Regions from separate parts of the Rhizobium sp. WYCCWR 11152 genome, predicted to be linked through region 2. Evidence: riboswitches for the same ligand, from Rfam matches in the RefSeq annotation. Region 2 holds a riboswitch; the other holds the start of a gene.
What was found. A riboswitch is a leader RNA that binds a small molecule or an ion and turns the genes downstream of it on or off. The one in region 2 is predicted to bind S-adenosylmethionine.

Region 1 (7,773 bases), on a different contig from region 2:
ACCGAGGCGATGAAGGATTTTGTCGCCGCGACACTCTTTTCCGCGCCGGCATTGAGACCGAGAACGATGTCGGCCTGCTTCGCAAGTGGGCTATCGGTGACGTTGACGACGGCGATCGTCGTTGCTCCGCCCTTCTTCGCTGCATCCTGCAGCGCGACGATGTCGGGGCTGGCACCCGACTGCGAGACGGTGAAATGGACACCGCCCTTCAGATGCAGCGCCGCACCATAGACCGAAGCGATCGACGGGCCGACCGAGGCGACCGGAACGCCACAGGTGATCTCGAACAGATATTTGAAAAAGGTGGCGGCGTGGTCCGAGGAGCCGCGCGCCGCCGTCGTCACCACGCTCGGGCGGGCGGACGAAAACAGCCGGGCGATCTCGGCAAAGACCGGTTTTTCCTTTTCGAGCAGCGTGGCGACCACCTCTGGCGATTGGCCGGCTTCCTGCAGCATCAGTGACTGGTTGTCATTCATAGGTCATCTCCGATTCTCAATTCGGCAACGAAATCATAGGCATCGCCGCGATAATGCGAGCGGGTGTATTCGACGACGCGTTGGTCTTCCAGGCGCGAGACACGTTCGATCAGAAGCGCCGGCGCGCCTGATTTGACGTTCAGAATCGCGGCGGAGGACGGATCAAGCGTGACCGCCGTCAACCGCTGCAGCGCGCGCACGGGCCTATGGCCACTGGCCGTCAGCGCATCGTAGAGCGATCCCTCGCCGCCGGCATCGTGCCCCAGGAACTTGATCGGCACCACGGCGCGTTCGATCGCCAGCGGCAGGCCGTCGGCAAGGCGCAAGCGGTCGAGTCTCAGCACCGGCTCGTCGCCGCCGAGGCCGAGCAGGAAGGATTCCTCCGGCGACGGCGTGTTGACCGCCCGCGACAATATCCGTGCGGCCGGCAGACGCCCGCGCGAGCGCATGTCGGCGGAGAAGGAGGAAAGCCGCCACAGCGACTGTTCCATGCGTTCCACCCTGCTCGATACGAAAGTACCGCTTCCATGGCGCGATTCCAGTGCGCCGGATGCCATCAGATCGCGATAGGCGGTGCGCACGGTGACACGGCCGAGCTTCAGAGCCTCGGCAAGGTCGCGCTCACCCGGGAGTGCGGTGCCGGGCTTCAGCAGCCCTTCCTGAATGAGGCCGGTCAGCGTCTGCGCCAGCCGCTTGTAGAGCGGTCCGGTCAGCGCCTCGTCACGCAGGCCGCGGCTGTTCAGTTCCGCTATCAGACTGGTTCTATCCATGGGCACACAATAGAACCTATATAGAACCAATCGGCAAGACAGAATCGAGCGCAGAAAGAAAAAACCCTCGCCGGCGGCGGACCGGCAAGGGTTTCATAGCGATCAAATTTGACAGTCGTGCGTCCGCGGGGCGCTCAGTTCTTGGTGAAGATATAATCCGTCTCCTGGCGCAGCACTTCGCCGGGGCGCAGGACCGCATTCGGAAAACCTTGGTGATTGATGGCATCCGGCCAGACCTGTGTCTCCAGGCAGAAGCCGGCGAATGGGCCGTATTTGCGCCCGCCGATGCCGGGCGCCGCGACATCGAGCTTGAAGCCGGCATAGAACTGCACGCCTGGCTCCGTGCTGCGCACTTCCAGCGACACACCGGAATAGAGGCTGCGGGCAAGCGCGACGCTCCGCTTGGCGGTACGCTCGCCCGACAGGCAGAAATTATGGTCGTAAAACGCTTGTTGGCTGCCGACGAAACGCTTCATCGGCGCCATCTCGCGGAAATCGAATTCCGTGCCCTCGACGGGACGGATCTCACCGGTCGGCACCTGCTTCTCATCGGTCGGCAGATAGTGATCGGCGGCAATCATGATGTCGTGGCCAAGCGCGTCTTCGCGACCGTCGAGATTGAAATAGGCGTGCTGGCAGACATTGGCGAGCGTCGGCTGGTCGCTGGTCGATTCATAGGTGATCGACAGTTCACCATTGCCATGCACCCGGAAAGTCGCCTGGATGGTGCAATTGCCGGGATAGCCAGCGCGGCCATCGGGATCGACGATCTTCAGCACCACGCGGTCGACGTCATGCTCGACGATCGTCCAATTGCGTTTGGCGATATTGTCGCTGCCGCCATGCAGATGCGTCACGCCGTTTTCATTCAGTTCGAGCTGATAGTCTTTGTCGTCAAGCGTGAACCTGCCGCCGCCGACGCGGTTGGCGCAGCGGCCGGGCGTCGCGCCGAAGTAGGACGAATAGAGGAGGTAGCTGTCGAAATCGTCGAAGCCGAGCTGCAGCGGCGCATCATGTCCCTCGAGACGCAGATCCTGGATGACCGCGCCCCAGCTGATGATCTTGGCCGTCAGCCCGCCGCCCTTGATCACGACGCGATAGACGGTCTCGCCCGCCTGCGTCTGCCCGAAAACGTCCCGCTCCAACTTATCCGACATGATCGACCGTCCATTCTGTCCCTGCTGAAAATTCCTCAATTCGGAATCGATTTGAGGAATGTGCAGCGATTGAAAGTGTGCATTGCACGTCCGACGAAGACGCGCGGTGTGGTAGGCTTCAGGACAGGAACCTGCCCGGATTTGCTTCGATCCGCAACCGGCGGATCAGAAAGAAAAGCCACAGCAGTGGTGCGGCGGCATCGGCTCCAGGCGTGATCGGCAACGGTCAGAGATCGCTGCCGATCTCTTCCACATCAAAGGGCGTCGTCTGGTAGATTTCGTTGATCCAGTTGCCGAACAAAAGATGCGCATGGCTGCGCCAGCGGTTCTGCGGCGCAAGCGCCGGATCGTTATGCGGGAAGTAATTGTGCGGCATCTTGATCGGCACGCCGGCATTGACGTCGCGGAAATACTCGTCGGAAAGCGACGTGGAATCATATTCGACGTGGTTGAACATGTAGAGCCGCCGGCCCCTCTTCTCATGCACGAGGCAGACGCCCATTTCGCTGGACTCCATCAGGATCTCCAGGCTTTCGGATTTCTCGATATCGGCGCGGCGCACTTCGGTCCAGCGCGACACCGGCACTTCGAAATTGTCGGAAAAGCCGTTGAGATAGATCGAGGAAGGCTTCAGGTTCCGGTGGCGGTAGACGCCGAAGGCCTTCTCTTTCAGCTCGTATTTCGGAACGCCGTGAAAATGATAGACTGCCGCCATCGCGCCCCAGCAGACGTTCATCGTCGAATGGACGTTCGTTTCCGTCCAGTCAAGAATCTCCTGCATCTCCGGCCAATAGGTGACATCCTCATAGGGCAAAAGCTCGATCGGCGCCCCGGTGATGATGAAGCCGTCGAACTTGCGGTGCTTTACTTCTTCCCAGGTCTGGTAGAAGGCAAGCAGATGGTCCTCGGACGTATTCTTCGCCTTGTGGCCGCCGATACGGATAAGCGACAGCTCCACCTGCAGCGGCGAGGCGCCGACGAGACGGGCCATCTGCAGTTCGGTCTTGATCTTGTTCGGCATGAGGTTGAGCAGCCCGATCTGCAACGGTCGGATATCCTGACGGATCGCCAACGTCTCGGTCATCACCCGCACACCCTCCTGAACCAGGGTTTCGAAGGCGGGCAGCGTATCGGGGATCTTGATGGGCATTGCGGTCACTCGATCAAAAACAAAAAACCGGCGGCGACAAAAATCGCTACCGGTCCGCACGCGGCCCTTTAGCGACTTTTTTAACGTGGCTGCAAGCCGGCCGGCCAAATCACCACGGAGGCCTTAATTAGACCCAGTCGGATTGCGAATCAACTGGCGAATACATGCAGGAGAGACTCATGCAAGCATCATCACACTTTAATGACTGATAGAATCTGTTGATAGACCGGTAACGCCACCATGTTATTTATAAGGGTATGGGCGATTTGGAAAAGCGTAATGGCAGATAAAATCGAGGGGAGGCCGGGCATCCGGAGGCAGGATAGGGTAGGGTATGATTTAAGCCTGACATATCGCCTCGGCGTCATGTTCTCAGCATTCTGGAATTCGGAAGTGCGTGGCAAGGTGCTGTTTCTGGCGACCGTGCTGATCCTCGTTATCCTGGCGACGTCCTACGGCCAGGTCATTTTGAACGAGTGGAATGCGCCCTTCTACGACTCGCTGGAGCGCCGCGACCTCGGCGAATTCTTCCACCAACTCGAAATCTTCGCGATGATCGCCGGCACACTGCTGCTGCTCAACGTGCTGCAGGCCTGGCTGAATCAGATGACGGCGCTCTATATGCGCGAAGGCTTGTCCCGCGATCTGGTTGACCAGTGGCTGAAGCGCAAGCGGGCGCTGCGGCTTGCCTCCAGCGGCCTGATCGGCGTCAATCCGGACCAGCGCCTGCACGAAGATTCCCGCAACCTCGCCGAAAGCACGACGGGATTGGTTCTCGGCCTGCTGCAGTCGACCATTCTTCTGGTGAGCTTCATCGGCGTGCTCTGGGAACTTTCCAGCGGCTTCATCTTCCGCATCAGCGGCCATAGCTTCTCCATTCCAGGCTACATGGTCTGGGCGGCGATTTTCTATGCCGCTTCCGCCTCGGTGCTGAGCCAGGTCGTCGGTCGGAAGCTGGTGAAGCTCAATGCCGACCGTTTTTCGAAAGAGGCCGAGCTTCGCTTCACGCTGATGCATGCCAATGAGAACATGCCGGCAATTACTGTTGCCCGCGGCGAGGAGAACGAACGCCGGCGCATCAACACCGACATCAGCTCGGTCCTGACAGTCGTCAAGCGGCTTGCCATGGCCAATACCAATCTCACCTGGGTTTCGGCCGGCTATGGCTGGCTGGTGATCGTCATCCCGATCATCGTTGCCGCCCCCGCCTATTTCTCTGGCGGCCTCACCCTCGGCCAGCTGATGATGTCGGTCGGTGCCTTCAACCAGGTCAACACGGCGCTGCGCTGGTATGTCTCCAATTTCGGCCCGATCGCCGAATGGCGCGCCACGCTGATGCGCGTCACCGATTTCCGCCAGGCGCTGGTCGAGATGGAAGAGGACTTCGACCTCAAGGACAGCATCGCCTATGAAAACGCCGCGCCCGACACGCTGACGTTGAAGGATGTGGTGATCGTCGCCAAGGTCGGCGAAGACATCGAGGAATGCGGCGGTTTTCGCCTGCGTGAAACCGATGTCGTGATCAAGGCCGGCGAAAAGATCATGATCAACGGCGATCACAGCGTCAATCGCAAGCTGCTCTTCCAGGCGATGGCCGGCCTCTGGCCGTGCGGCAGCGGCACGATAGGCCTGCCGCCAATCGACGACATGCTCTTCGTTCCGCAGGTTGCCTATGTTCCCGGCGGCACGCTGCGCGAGGCGCTGGCCTTTCCCGAACGTCCCGAAGCCTACGAGAAAGCCGCCGTCGAGGCGGCCCTCGACAAGGTTGGTCTCCATTCGCTGATCGCAAGGCTCGATACCCGCGCCCGCTGGGACAAGATGCTCGACGGCGACCAGCAGAAAGCGATCGGATTTGCCCGGCTGCTTCTCGTGCGCCCGCGCTGGATCATCTTCGACGAAGTGCTGGAAGGCATGGAGCCGGAATTACAGGAAACGATGGCCAAACTGCTCACCTCGATGCCCGAAAGCGGCATGATCTATATCGGCCGCTCCGAGGCCTATCTCGAGGCGCTGAGGCCGCGCGTGCTGCATCTGCAGGCGCTGCCTTCAGCATCCGAGGAGCCGCCTGCCGTCCAGACCGGCGCCAGCGCCAGTGCGGGCGCTGCCGCCGTGCCCGCGCCGGCGCTTTAATGCATGCCGCCCAAAAGTGTGGAGCGGTTTTGGGATGACGGCACGCATAAGACAAGGATTTGAGCCGCTGGTCACATCGGCGGTATGACGCCGTTGAGACCGACGGCGATCTGGCTGGCCGAGATGCTGCCATCCGCCGCCTTCTCGCCGGTGACGACGACGCCGGCGCCGGGCTTCAGATCATCCTTGGTCGCAGGCGCCAACGTCACGATCGGCGTGCCATCGGCAATCGAGATGGTCTTTTCCTTGCCCTGATAGGTCAGCGTGATCGTGTGGCCGTCGACGGATTTGACGGCGTTGCTGACAGTCGCGTTGGTCATCTGGCTGTTCGGCTGCGCATCCCAGGGACGGTTGCCCTCACCGGTTCCCTTCATCGACGCCGGAAAGATCAGCACCTCGATCGCCCCATCCGGGCCCGTGCCCTTCGGAAGCGAAGCGACGCCGACGAAATCGCCGGGTTTGATATCCTCGACCGAGGCTTGTCTGATGCCGCCGACCTTCCAGCCGGCTTTTAGCGCGACCGTCGCATCACTGCCCTCGCGCGTCTTGACGACGAGCGTATCGCCGCTGAGGCTTTCGATTGCGCCGCGAACACGAATGCGCTGGGCATCCTGCGCCTGTGCGGCTTGCGACAGGGCAAGCGCAACGAGGCTGCCGGCAGTAAGTGCTGTGAGAAAACGGGAATGAGGCTTGCGAGACATATGACTTTTCCTTGTCGCCATTGCGATCGGCAATATCCCCGGCTGCCGGACGGCACCTTATGCCGCAGGACGACACACTGACGAATCAAGGAAAAGTGAGCCTTCAGCCTCGAGAAAATCTCAGCCTTCCAGCTCTTCCCGCAGCATTTCGAGCTCCAGCCACTCCTCTTCCATGTCAGTCAGGCCGGCGCGCAGTTTTTCCATCTCCCCGGCAAGCCGGTTGAAGGCTGCGGGATCGCGCGTGAAAAGATTGGGATCTGCCATCAGCTGTTCGCGCTTGGCGATTTCGGCTTCGGTCTTCGCCATTTCCTTCGGCAGGTTTTCCAGTGCAAATTTCTGCTTGAAGGAGAGCTTGACCTTCGAGCTGCCTGACGCTGTTGCTTGCTGCGTCTTCGGCTTCTCCGCCGCCTTCTCGGCTCTCTTGCGCTCCTCGAGCGCGCCCTTGCGCTGTACAAGCATGTCCGAGTAGCCGCCGGCATATTCGATCCAGCGACCATCAGGCGCATCCGGCACGGCGGGTGCGATCGTCGAGGTCACGGTGCGGTCGAGGAAATCGCGGTCGTGGCTGACGAGAATGACGGTGCCGGGAAAACCGGCGACAATCTCCTGCAGGAGATCGAGCGTTTCGATATCGAGATCGTTGGTCGGCTCGTCGAGGATCAAGAGGTTCGTCGGGCGCGAAAGGATGCGCGCCAGCATCAGCCGGGCGCGTTCGCCGCCGGAGAGGTTTCTGATCGGCGTACGCGCCTGTTCCGGCTGGAACAGAAATTCCTTCATATAGCCGGTGACATGGCGCTGCTCGCCGTTGACGAGCAGGTTTTCGCCGCGCCCATCCGTCAGATAGTTGGCAAGCGTATCCTCGGGGTCGAGATCCTCGCGTTTCTGGTCGAGCGTCGCAATCTCCAGATTGGTGCCGAGCTTGACGATGCCGCTATCGGGCGAAAGCTGCCCGGTCAGCATCTTCAGCAGCGTCGTCTTGCCGGCGCCGTTCGGTCCGACGAGACCAATGCAGTCGCCGCGATGCACGCGGATCGAAAACGGCGTGACGATTACCCGCTCGCCGAAGCTCTTGGTGATCTTGTCGGCCTCGATCACCAGCTTGCCGGATTCCTGCGCGTCCGAAACCGTCGCCTGCACCGTGCCCTGCGGCCCCTTGTGGCCGCGATAGTTCGAGCGCATCGTCTGCAGCTCGCCGAGACGGCGCATGTTACGCTTGCGCCGCGCCGTGACGCCGTAGCGCAGCCAGTGCTCCTCACGCTCGATCGACTTGCCGAGCTTGTGCTGCTCCAGCTCCTCGGCCTCCAGCACCTGGTCGCGCCAGGCTTCGAAATGCGCAAAGCCTCTGTCGAGTCGCCGCGAGGTGCCGCGGTCGAGCCAGACGGTTGCCGT
Region 2 (7,773 bases):
AAACAGATCGGCGGCCTCGGTCCGGAGTTGGCTGAAGACCATTCGACGACATTGATGATGAATGCCGGCGGCTGGCGGGGTGTGCATGCGCTGGATGCCATCGCCCATGGTGACGGCCCCAGAACCTTCAGCGATCTCGTGACGCAGGAATTCCAGTGGTCGCGCAGCCTGGTCATGGTGCTGTTGCGGTACTCGCCCAGCCTCCTCGGCCGGCTGCCGCCCCGGCTCAAGTTCCAGTTCCTCTTTTCGCAACTCTGGTATCCGCTTTTTGCGTTCTTTATGTTGCTCATGTTTGCATTGCCGATCATCGCGCTCGTGCGCGGCCAGAACTTCGTGACGGTGACCTACCCCGATTTCCTGGCGCATTTCGCACCGCTTTCTATCGCTCTCGTGGTGATGGCTTATCGCTGGCGCGCCAGCAGCTCGTTCCGCCCCTACGACGCCAAGATCCTGAGCTGGGAATGCATGCTCTTTCTCTTCGCGCGCTGGCCCTGGGCGCTCGCCGGCACGCTGGCTGCGGTGCACGATTTTGTGACAGGCTCCTTCGTCGATTTCCGCGTCACGCCGAAAGGCCGGTCGGAAGTCGATCTGCTGCCGGTGCGTGTCCTTGCGCCCTACGCTGTGCTGGCGCTCATGGCGGTATTGCCTGCCCTGGCAATCGGCGATGCCGGCGCCTCCAAGGGTGGCTACTTCTTTACCATCCTGAACGCCGCAATCTACTGCGCGCTGCTGTTGGTCATCGTCGGGCGCCATTCGAAGGAAAATACGGTTGCGGCGGCCCCGCGTTTCTACCGTCCGGCGATGGCGACCGTGCTTCTTGCGCTTGTCGCGTTGCCGGGCGCTGCAACCATCATGCGCGGAAAGGATGCGACCGAGGCACTCGCCTGGGGCAGCGGCCGCCTTCAGCTGTTCGAAGAGCGCTACGCCGCCTCCGGTGCAGGCCGGGGCGGGACCGCCCTGCGCACGATCTTCTTCAAACCACGATGGATTTCCGATCCGGAGGAGATCCAACTGAGAACGGATGCCGCTCACCCGGATGTGCGGCCGAGCGTGGAGGAAATACACAATGCATAGCCCATCCAAAATAGCCCTGTTGTCGTTAACCGGCCTGTTGCTGTCGGGAGTCGCGGTCCTGCCTACCGCTCTGGGCAGTTCTGCCGAAGGGCAGCCGCTTGCAATGACGATATCGTCCATTGCGCCGCCGACCAAAATGCCGGTCGTCACGAAGGAGTCGATCACGTTCGGCGCCTATGATCCGCACGGAGATTTAGGCGCCTCGCCCGATTCGAAGATCGAACACCTCTTCCTGCCCTGGGAAGATGTCGATCTGCGCACGCTCGTCCTCGCCGACGATTATGCGCAAGCGCGTGGCCGCACCCTGCTGATCTCGGTCGAGCCCTGGACCTGGTCGACCGGTTCGCGCCAAACCTCGCAGGAACTGCTGCACAGCATCCTCAACGGTTCGCGCGATGCGAACATGGCCGCCGTCTGCTCGACTGCTGCCAAGCTGAAAAGTCCGGTCATCATTCGCTGGGGACAGGAAATGGACGAAACCGACAGCCAGTTCTCCTGGTCGCATTGGCAGGGCGACGATTATGCCAAGGCCTATCGCCGGATGGTGGAGGTCTGCAAGGTCCACCTGAAGACGGCCAAATACATGTGGTCACCGAAGGGCAATGAGGGGCTTCAAGCCTTTTATCCCGGCAACGATGTCGTCGATCTCATCGGGCTCTCGGTCTTTGGCCTGGAGCAATACGACAGAGACAAGACTGGCCGTGACCAGACGTTTGCCGAACACCTTGCGCCCGGATACGCCCGTGTCGCTGGTTACGGCAAGCCCATCATGGTTGCCGAACTCGGCTACGAAGGCGGCGATTCCTTCGTGCGAAACTGGGCTGAGAGCGTAACGAAACGCTATCCCCAGTTCCCGGCGCTCAGCGCCGTTATCTACTTCAACGACCGTGAAGTCTATCCGTGGCCGGACGGCTATGGCCGCCCCGACTGGCGGGTCGTCCGCCAAAGCATCAATTGAACAAGAAGGAACCTGAACATGTCCATGCTTCAAAAAATGTTCCTGGCCGCGGCCCTGACCAGCGGTATCGCCACGGCCGCGTCCGCTGCCGGAACCAATGAGCCTGCGGGGATCGAGACCGCAAAGCCGATGAGCAGCGCGGAAATCTATCGGCTCTACAACCAGAATTCCTGGATGTGGAAAGCCGGCGCCGGCTACTTCTCCGCAAAGGCGCGTCGCTTTACCGCCTGGTCGCGGGAAAATGGCTCGCCGTCCTTCGGCACGGGCCGCTGGTTCATCACGGAGTCGGGGAAACTCTGCTTCAACGCCGACTGGCACGCCAAGACCGGAACGGCGACGGCAATCACCTGCTTCAGCCACCGCAAGAAGGGCGGCCTGATCTATCAGAAACGCGAACCGGACGGTGAATGGTACGTTTTCAAGAGCGCACCGGCACAAGCCACCGACGAATTCGCAAAGCTTCGCCACGGCGACTACGTGAGGTCTCAATTGGGGAGGATTGAGACGAGCGTCAGTAAGACCAAATAAAGGCGAAGCTAGGGGTTGCGCGCGGCCGAGGCGCCATCTGTATCCTTGTAGGAGCCGATGCCTGCGCGCAACCCTTTTCATAAAAGATTGCGAAGCGCCTTCAAAAGGCGGCGAACGGACGGCCGGGGCAGCTGGAGCGGGTGAAGGGAATCGAACCCTCGTATTCAGCTTGGGAAGCTGCTGCTCTACCATTGAGCTACACCCGCGATGATGCGAGATTTCCAACAGATGGGGGCCGCTGTCAAGTCGCGCCGGGTGCAACGCTTCAGATGCGGAAGTGTTTCGAGAGTTTCAGGCCCTGGGCCTGGTAGTTGGAGCCGAGGCCGGAGCCGTAGAGGCTGGCGGGCTTTTCCTGCATATGTTCGTAGACGAGGCGGCCGACGATCTGGCCGTCTTCGAGGATGAAGGGCACTTCGTGGCTGCGCACTTCGAGCACCGCGCGGCTGCCGCGTCCGCCGGCAGGCGCATGGCCGAAGCCCGGATCGAAGAAGCCGGCATAATGGACGCGGAATTCGCCGACCAGCGGATCGAAGGGGGTCATCTCGGCTGCGTAATCCGGCGGCACATGCACGGCCTCGCGCGAGACGAGGATATAGAACTCATCGGGATCGAGGATCAGCTCGTTACGGCCGCGGCTGTGGAGCGGTTCCCAGAAATCGAAGAGGTCGTGCTCGGCCTTCTTGTCGACGTCGACGACGGCAGTGTGATGTTTGCCGCGATAGCCGATCAGGCCGTCCTTGTCTCCGGCGAGGTCGATCGACAGGGCAATGCCGCCGCCGGAAACATTGGGCAGCTTGCTGGCAACCAGCGTCTCGCTTTCATGCAGCTTCAAAAGTTCCGGCTCGCCGAGCAGGGCCTGGCCGACGCGGAAACGGATCTGCGACAGGCGTGAGCCGCGGCGCACGACGATCGGGAAGGTGCGCGGGCTGATTTCGAGATAGAGCGGGCCGGAATAGCCTGATGGAATCTTGTCGAATTCCTGGGCGTAATCGGTGATGACGCGGGTGAAGATATCGAGGCGCCCGGTCGAGCTCTTCGGGTTGGCCGATGCCGACATCTCGGCCGGCAGCGCTAAGCTCTCCATCAACGGCACGATATAGACGCAGCCGGTTTCAAGCACCGCGCCTTCGGAGAGGTCGATCACATGCAGGCTCAGCCGGTCGAGCTTGTCGGATACCAGATGCGAGGGGCCGGGCATGAAGCTGGCGCGCACGCGAAAAGCCTTGCCGCCCAAGCGCAGGTCGAGGCTTGCCGGCTGGATCTGGTCGCGGTCCAGCTCCCGCTCGGAGATCAGACGCCCCGTTTCGAACAGCGCGGAGATCGCGCGATCCGCCAGAATTCCCGTTTCGCGAGCCATCATGCCTCATCCATCATTTGCGCCGACAAAACCAAACTCGGGGAATTGACGCAAGCAGCTAACAGCAGTATTGCAGAATTATCCCGTGGTGATTTGGCCGGTCGGCTTGCAGCCACGTTAAATAAGTGGCTAAAAAGACCGGGTTGAAACCGGTCTGCTTTTGCGACCGGTTTTTTTGTTATGTGAAGGTGATGGCATGAGCAAGACCTGGCGCCCGGCAACCCAACTCGTCCACGGTGGCACGCTGCGTTCGCAATATGGCGAGACGTCCGAGGCAATCTATCTCACCCAAGGCTTCGTCTACGAGACGTCGGAGGCGGCCGAAGCCCGCTTCAAGGGCGAGACGGAGGGCTTCATCTACGCCCGCTACGGCAGCCCGACCAACGACATGTTCGAAAAGCGCATGTGCATGCTGGAAGGCGCCGAAGACGCCCGCGCCACCGCTTCCGGCATGGCCGCCGTCACCGCGGCGATCCTCTGCCAGCTAAAGGCCGGCGATCATATCGTCGCCGCGCGTGCCCTGTTCGGCTCCTGCCGCTGGGTCGTCGAGACGCTGGCGCCGAAATACGGCATTGACTGCACGCTGATCGACGGCCGGGATCTGGCGAACTGGGAAAAGGCGATCACGCCGAAGACCAAGGTGTTCTTCCTGGAAAGCCCGACCAATCCGACGCTCGAAGTGATCGATATCGCAGGCGTTGCCAAGCTCGCCAACCAGATCGGCGCCAAGGTCGTCGTCGACAACGTTTTCGCGACACCGCTCTTCCAGAAGCCCTTGGAGCTCGGCGCCCATATCGTCGTCTATTCCGCCACCAAGCATATTGACGGACAGGGCCGCTGCCTCGGCGGCGTCGTCCTTTCCGACAAGGAATGGATCGACGAGAACCTGCACGACTATTTCCGCCATACCGGCCCGGCCATGTCGCCGTTCAATGCCTGGACGCTGCTGAAGGGCATCGAGACGCTGCCGCTGCGTGTGCGCCAGCAGACCGAGAATGCGGCGAAGATCGCCGATTTCCTGGCCGAGCAAGGCAAGGTCGCCAAGGTCATCTATCCCGGCCGCAAGGACCATCCGCAGGCCGATATCATCGCCAAGCAGATGACCGGCGGCTCGACGCTGGTCGCCTTCGAGCTGAAGGGCGGCAAGGATGCGGCCTTCGCGCTGCAGAACGCGCTCGAGATCATCAAGATCTCCAACAATCTCGGCGACAGCAAGAGCCTGATCACCCATCCGGCAACGACGACGCACAAGAACCTGACCGAAGAGGCACGCGCCGAACTCGGCATTTCTCCGGGTACGGTCCGCCTTTCGGCCGGCATCGAGGATACCGACGACCTGATCGAGGATTTCGCGAAGGCGCTTGCCAAGGTCTCGGCCTGATCGACAGTCATGACGGCCGGACCCCACCCGGGTTCGGCCGGATCTCACCAAGGTGAGGCCGTGCCGGACCTCACTGGGTGAGGCCGGATCTCACCAAGGTGAGACCGGGGGGAACAAGTTCGCTCGCCGCGGCGTTCCGAAACGGAATTAACACTGACAATTAGGCTTAACGATCGAAAACCCCTCGGATCACAGCCATTTCAGCGATGATAATTGTTCCGTTTCTTGACGGACAGGGCCTCTTATAAGATACGGGTAACATATCTTGACTAAGGTGCAAGGCATGTATCGCGCCCTCACAAGAGAGATCGAAGTAGTCGTCGAGCCGTTCTATCTGGAGGAGCAATCCGATCCGGAAGACGACCGCTATGTCTGGGGTTACCGGATTGTCATCAGCAACAATTCCGGCATAGCCGTTCGGCTGGTCAACCGTTACTGGAACATCACCGACCAGAACGGCCAGGTGGACGAGGTGACCGGCCCCGGCGTCGTCGGCGAGCAGCCGCGGCTCAGCCCCGGCGACACCTACGAATATTCCTCCGGCTGCCCGCTCGACACACCCTCAGGGCTGATGTTCGGCCATTACCAGATGGAAACGGACGACGGCGAGATGTTCGATGTCGACATCCCCGCCTTCTCGCTGGACTCCCCGGGGCTGCTGCGGGTGCTTAACTAAACGCATGATCCCAAAATCGAGCGCGGGTTGAAGGCGGCAGAAGGCCTAAGCGCGTCCTATCGGGCGCAAGGGATCCAGACGTCATTTTCATCAGTCATCTACTAAAGCGCGTCGCGATCCTTCAGATTCGCGTACCGCACTTTAGGTCTTTGTTTTTCGCATGTCTTTGCAGCAAAACCGCTGCACACTTTGGCGAGACATGCTTTAAAGGTCAAAAGGATCCGAGGCCTGAGTACCTGGCTTTGCTTCAAATGGATCTTTTGATTGTGGCGGTGCCGGCTGTTGGGCAACGGCAGCATTTACCGCTTTTTGGCAGGCGAGCATCTCGTCGGTTGCCTTGACGGAATTTTTTAAACTCAGGGCAACAATCTCTTTTCCATTAAAGGTCGCGCGAAAGCTCAATTTACGAGCGAACTCGGCAACCAAGCTCGAATCCTTGAAGTCGATCCATAATGCCTTAAAGCCATCAAGGTCCACGGCGCTCGCATCAACCGTCCACTTTGAGCGATCTAAATAAAATTCAAGGGGATACTGCTTGCCGTCTTCCAAGGATTTCCAGTTTACATTTCCGATCAGAATGTAAAAAGGACTTTCCTTTTTGACATAATTGAAGCCAAGACGAAAAACCGTGCCGTCTTCAAAGGAAGTCAGAACAAAGCAGCCGTTGCCTAGAGTCTTGTCGACGACCACTTTCCAGCCGCCGACTTCTTTCCATTGGACTGTCTCGTCATCAGCCAAGCTCAATCGTGGCATCGCAGCTATGAGTGCGAGTACAAAAAACAAAAGTCGCATCAACGCCCCATCCCGCTTTCTTAGGCCAGAACCAATGAAACAGAATAGGTGCACAGTGACTACGCAAAGTCGAGTCACCGTGCTGTATCATCGCTAATCTTTTATTGTTCGCTGTGTGTGTCCTTAACCGCGCCTATTCAGCCGGCTGAAGTTCGGCCGGCTCGAAGCGATAGGTGGTCGAGCAGAATTCGCAGGTGACGGCGATTTCGCCATCTTCCTGGCTGGCTTCGATCTCCTCGGCCGAAAAGCCCTTCAGCACGCCCTTGATCTTGTCGCGCGAGCAGCTGCAGCGGTCGAAGACGGCGCGCGGTTCGTAGACGCGCACGCCTCGCTCGTGGAACAGGCGGAACAGCAGCCGCTCGGTACCAACCAGGGGGTCGGTCAGTTCATCGGCGTCGATGGTCTCGACCAGCGAACGTGCTTCGAGCCAGGCATCGTCCTCGCCATGCGGGCGGCTGCCGGTGTCGCCGTCGCCGCCGTGGAGATCCGGCTGGCGCATGCGCTCCGGCGCTTCCGGCAGGAACTGGGCAACGAGGCCGCCTGCCCGCCAGCGATGGCGCGGCTTTCCCGCATCGTCACGGTCGAAGAGTTCGGCCGCGGCGAGACGGACGCGCGTCGGGATCTGCTCCGATTGGCGGAAATAGACGCCGGCAATTTCTTCCAGCGTGGTGCCGTCGAGCGGAACGATGCCCTGGTAGGGCTGGCTGAACTTGCCCTGGTCGATGGTGAAGGCGAGAATGCCCTTGCCGAGCAATTGCTCAGGCTCGGTTTCGCCTGACTCGACGGCCTTGTTGAGCAGCGCCTGATCGAAACGGGCATAGGCGCGGACATTTTCCGGCGTCGAGAAATCGGCGACGAGAAGATCGACCGGGCCGTCGCCCTTGGTCTGCACCGTGAACTTGCCGTCGAACTTCAGCGACGTGCCGAGCAGCACCGTCAGCACGACGACTTCGGCAAGCAGCCGGGCAACGGGTGCGGGATAATGATGGCGCTCGAGGATGGCATCG

Region 1: another riboswitch for S-adenosylmethionine. It lies ahead of metA (homoserine O-succinyltransferase); the one in region 2 lies ahead of G9X67_RS22845 (O-succinylhomoserine sulfhydrylase).

What each region holds. Positions count from the first base shown of each region.
Region 1 covers NZ_JABFCP010000020.1:306,009-313,781, forward strand. The annotation lists gene G9X67_RS28915 (SIS domain-containing protein) at 1-476, opposite strand, end outside; gene G9X67_RS28920 (GntR family transcriptional regulator) at 473-1,246, opposite strand; gene G9X67_RS28925 (aldose epimerase family protein) at 1,381-2,403, opposite strand; gene metA (homoserine O-succinyltransferase) at 2,630-3,553, opposite strand; SAM riboswitch at 3,602-3,679, opposite strand; gene G9X67_RS28935 (ABC transporter ATP-binding protein/permease) at 3,794-5,683, shown strand; gene G9X67_RS28940 (DUF5666 domain-containing protein) at 5,755-6,384, opposite strand; gene G9X67_RS28945 (ABC-F family ATP-binding cassette domain-containing protein) at 6,505-7,773, opposite strand, start outside.
Region 2 covers NZ_JABFCP010000011.1:264,988-272,760, forward strand. The annotation lists gene G9X67_RS22820 (glycosyltransferase family 2 protein) at 1-1,074, shown strand, start outside; gene G9X67_RS22825 (glycoside hydrolase family 26 protein) at 1,094-2,032, shown strand; gene G9X67_RS22830 (DUF995 domain-containing protein) at 2,051-2,560, shown strand; tRNA gene G9X67_RS22835 (tRNA-Gly) at 2,693-2,766, opposite strand; gene G9X67_RS22840 (2'-deoxycytidine 5'-triphosphate deaminase) at 2,826-3,920, opposite strand; SAM riboswitch at 3,993-4,071, shown strand; gene G9X67_RS22845 (O-succinylhomoserine sulfhydrylase) at 4,114-5,298, shown strand; gene apaG (Co2+/Mg2+ efflux protein ApaG) at 5,582-5,974, shown strand; gene G9X67_RS22855 (hypothetical protein) at 6,179-6,766, opposite strand; gene G9X67_RS22860 (Hsp33 family molecular chaperone) at 6,900-7,773, opposite strand, start outside.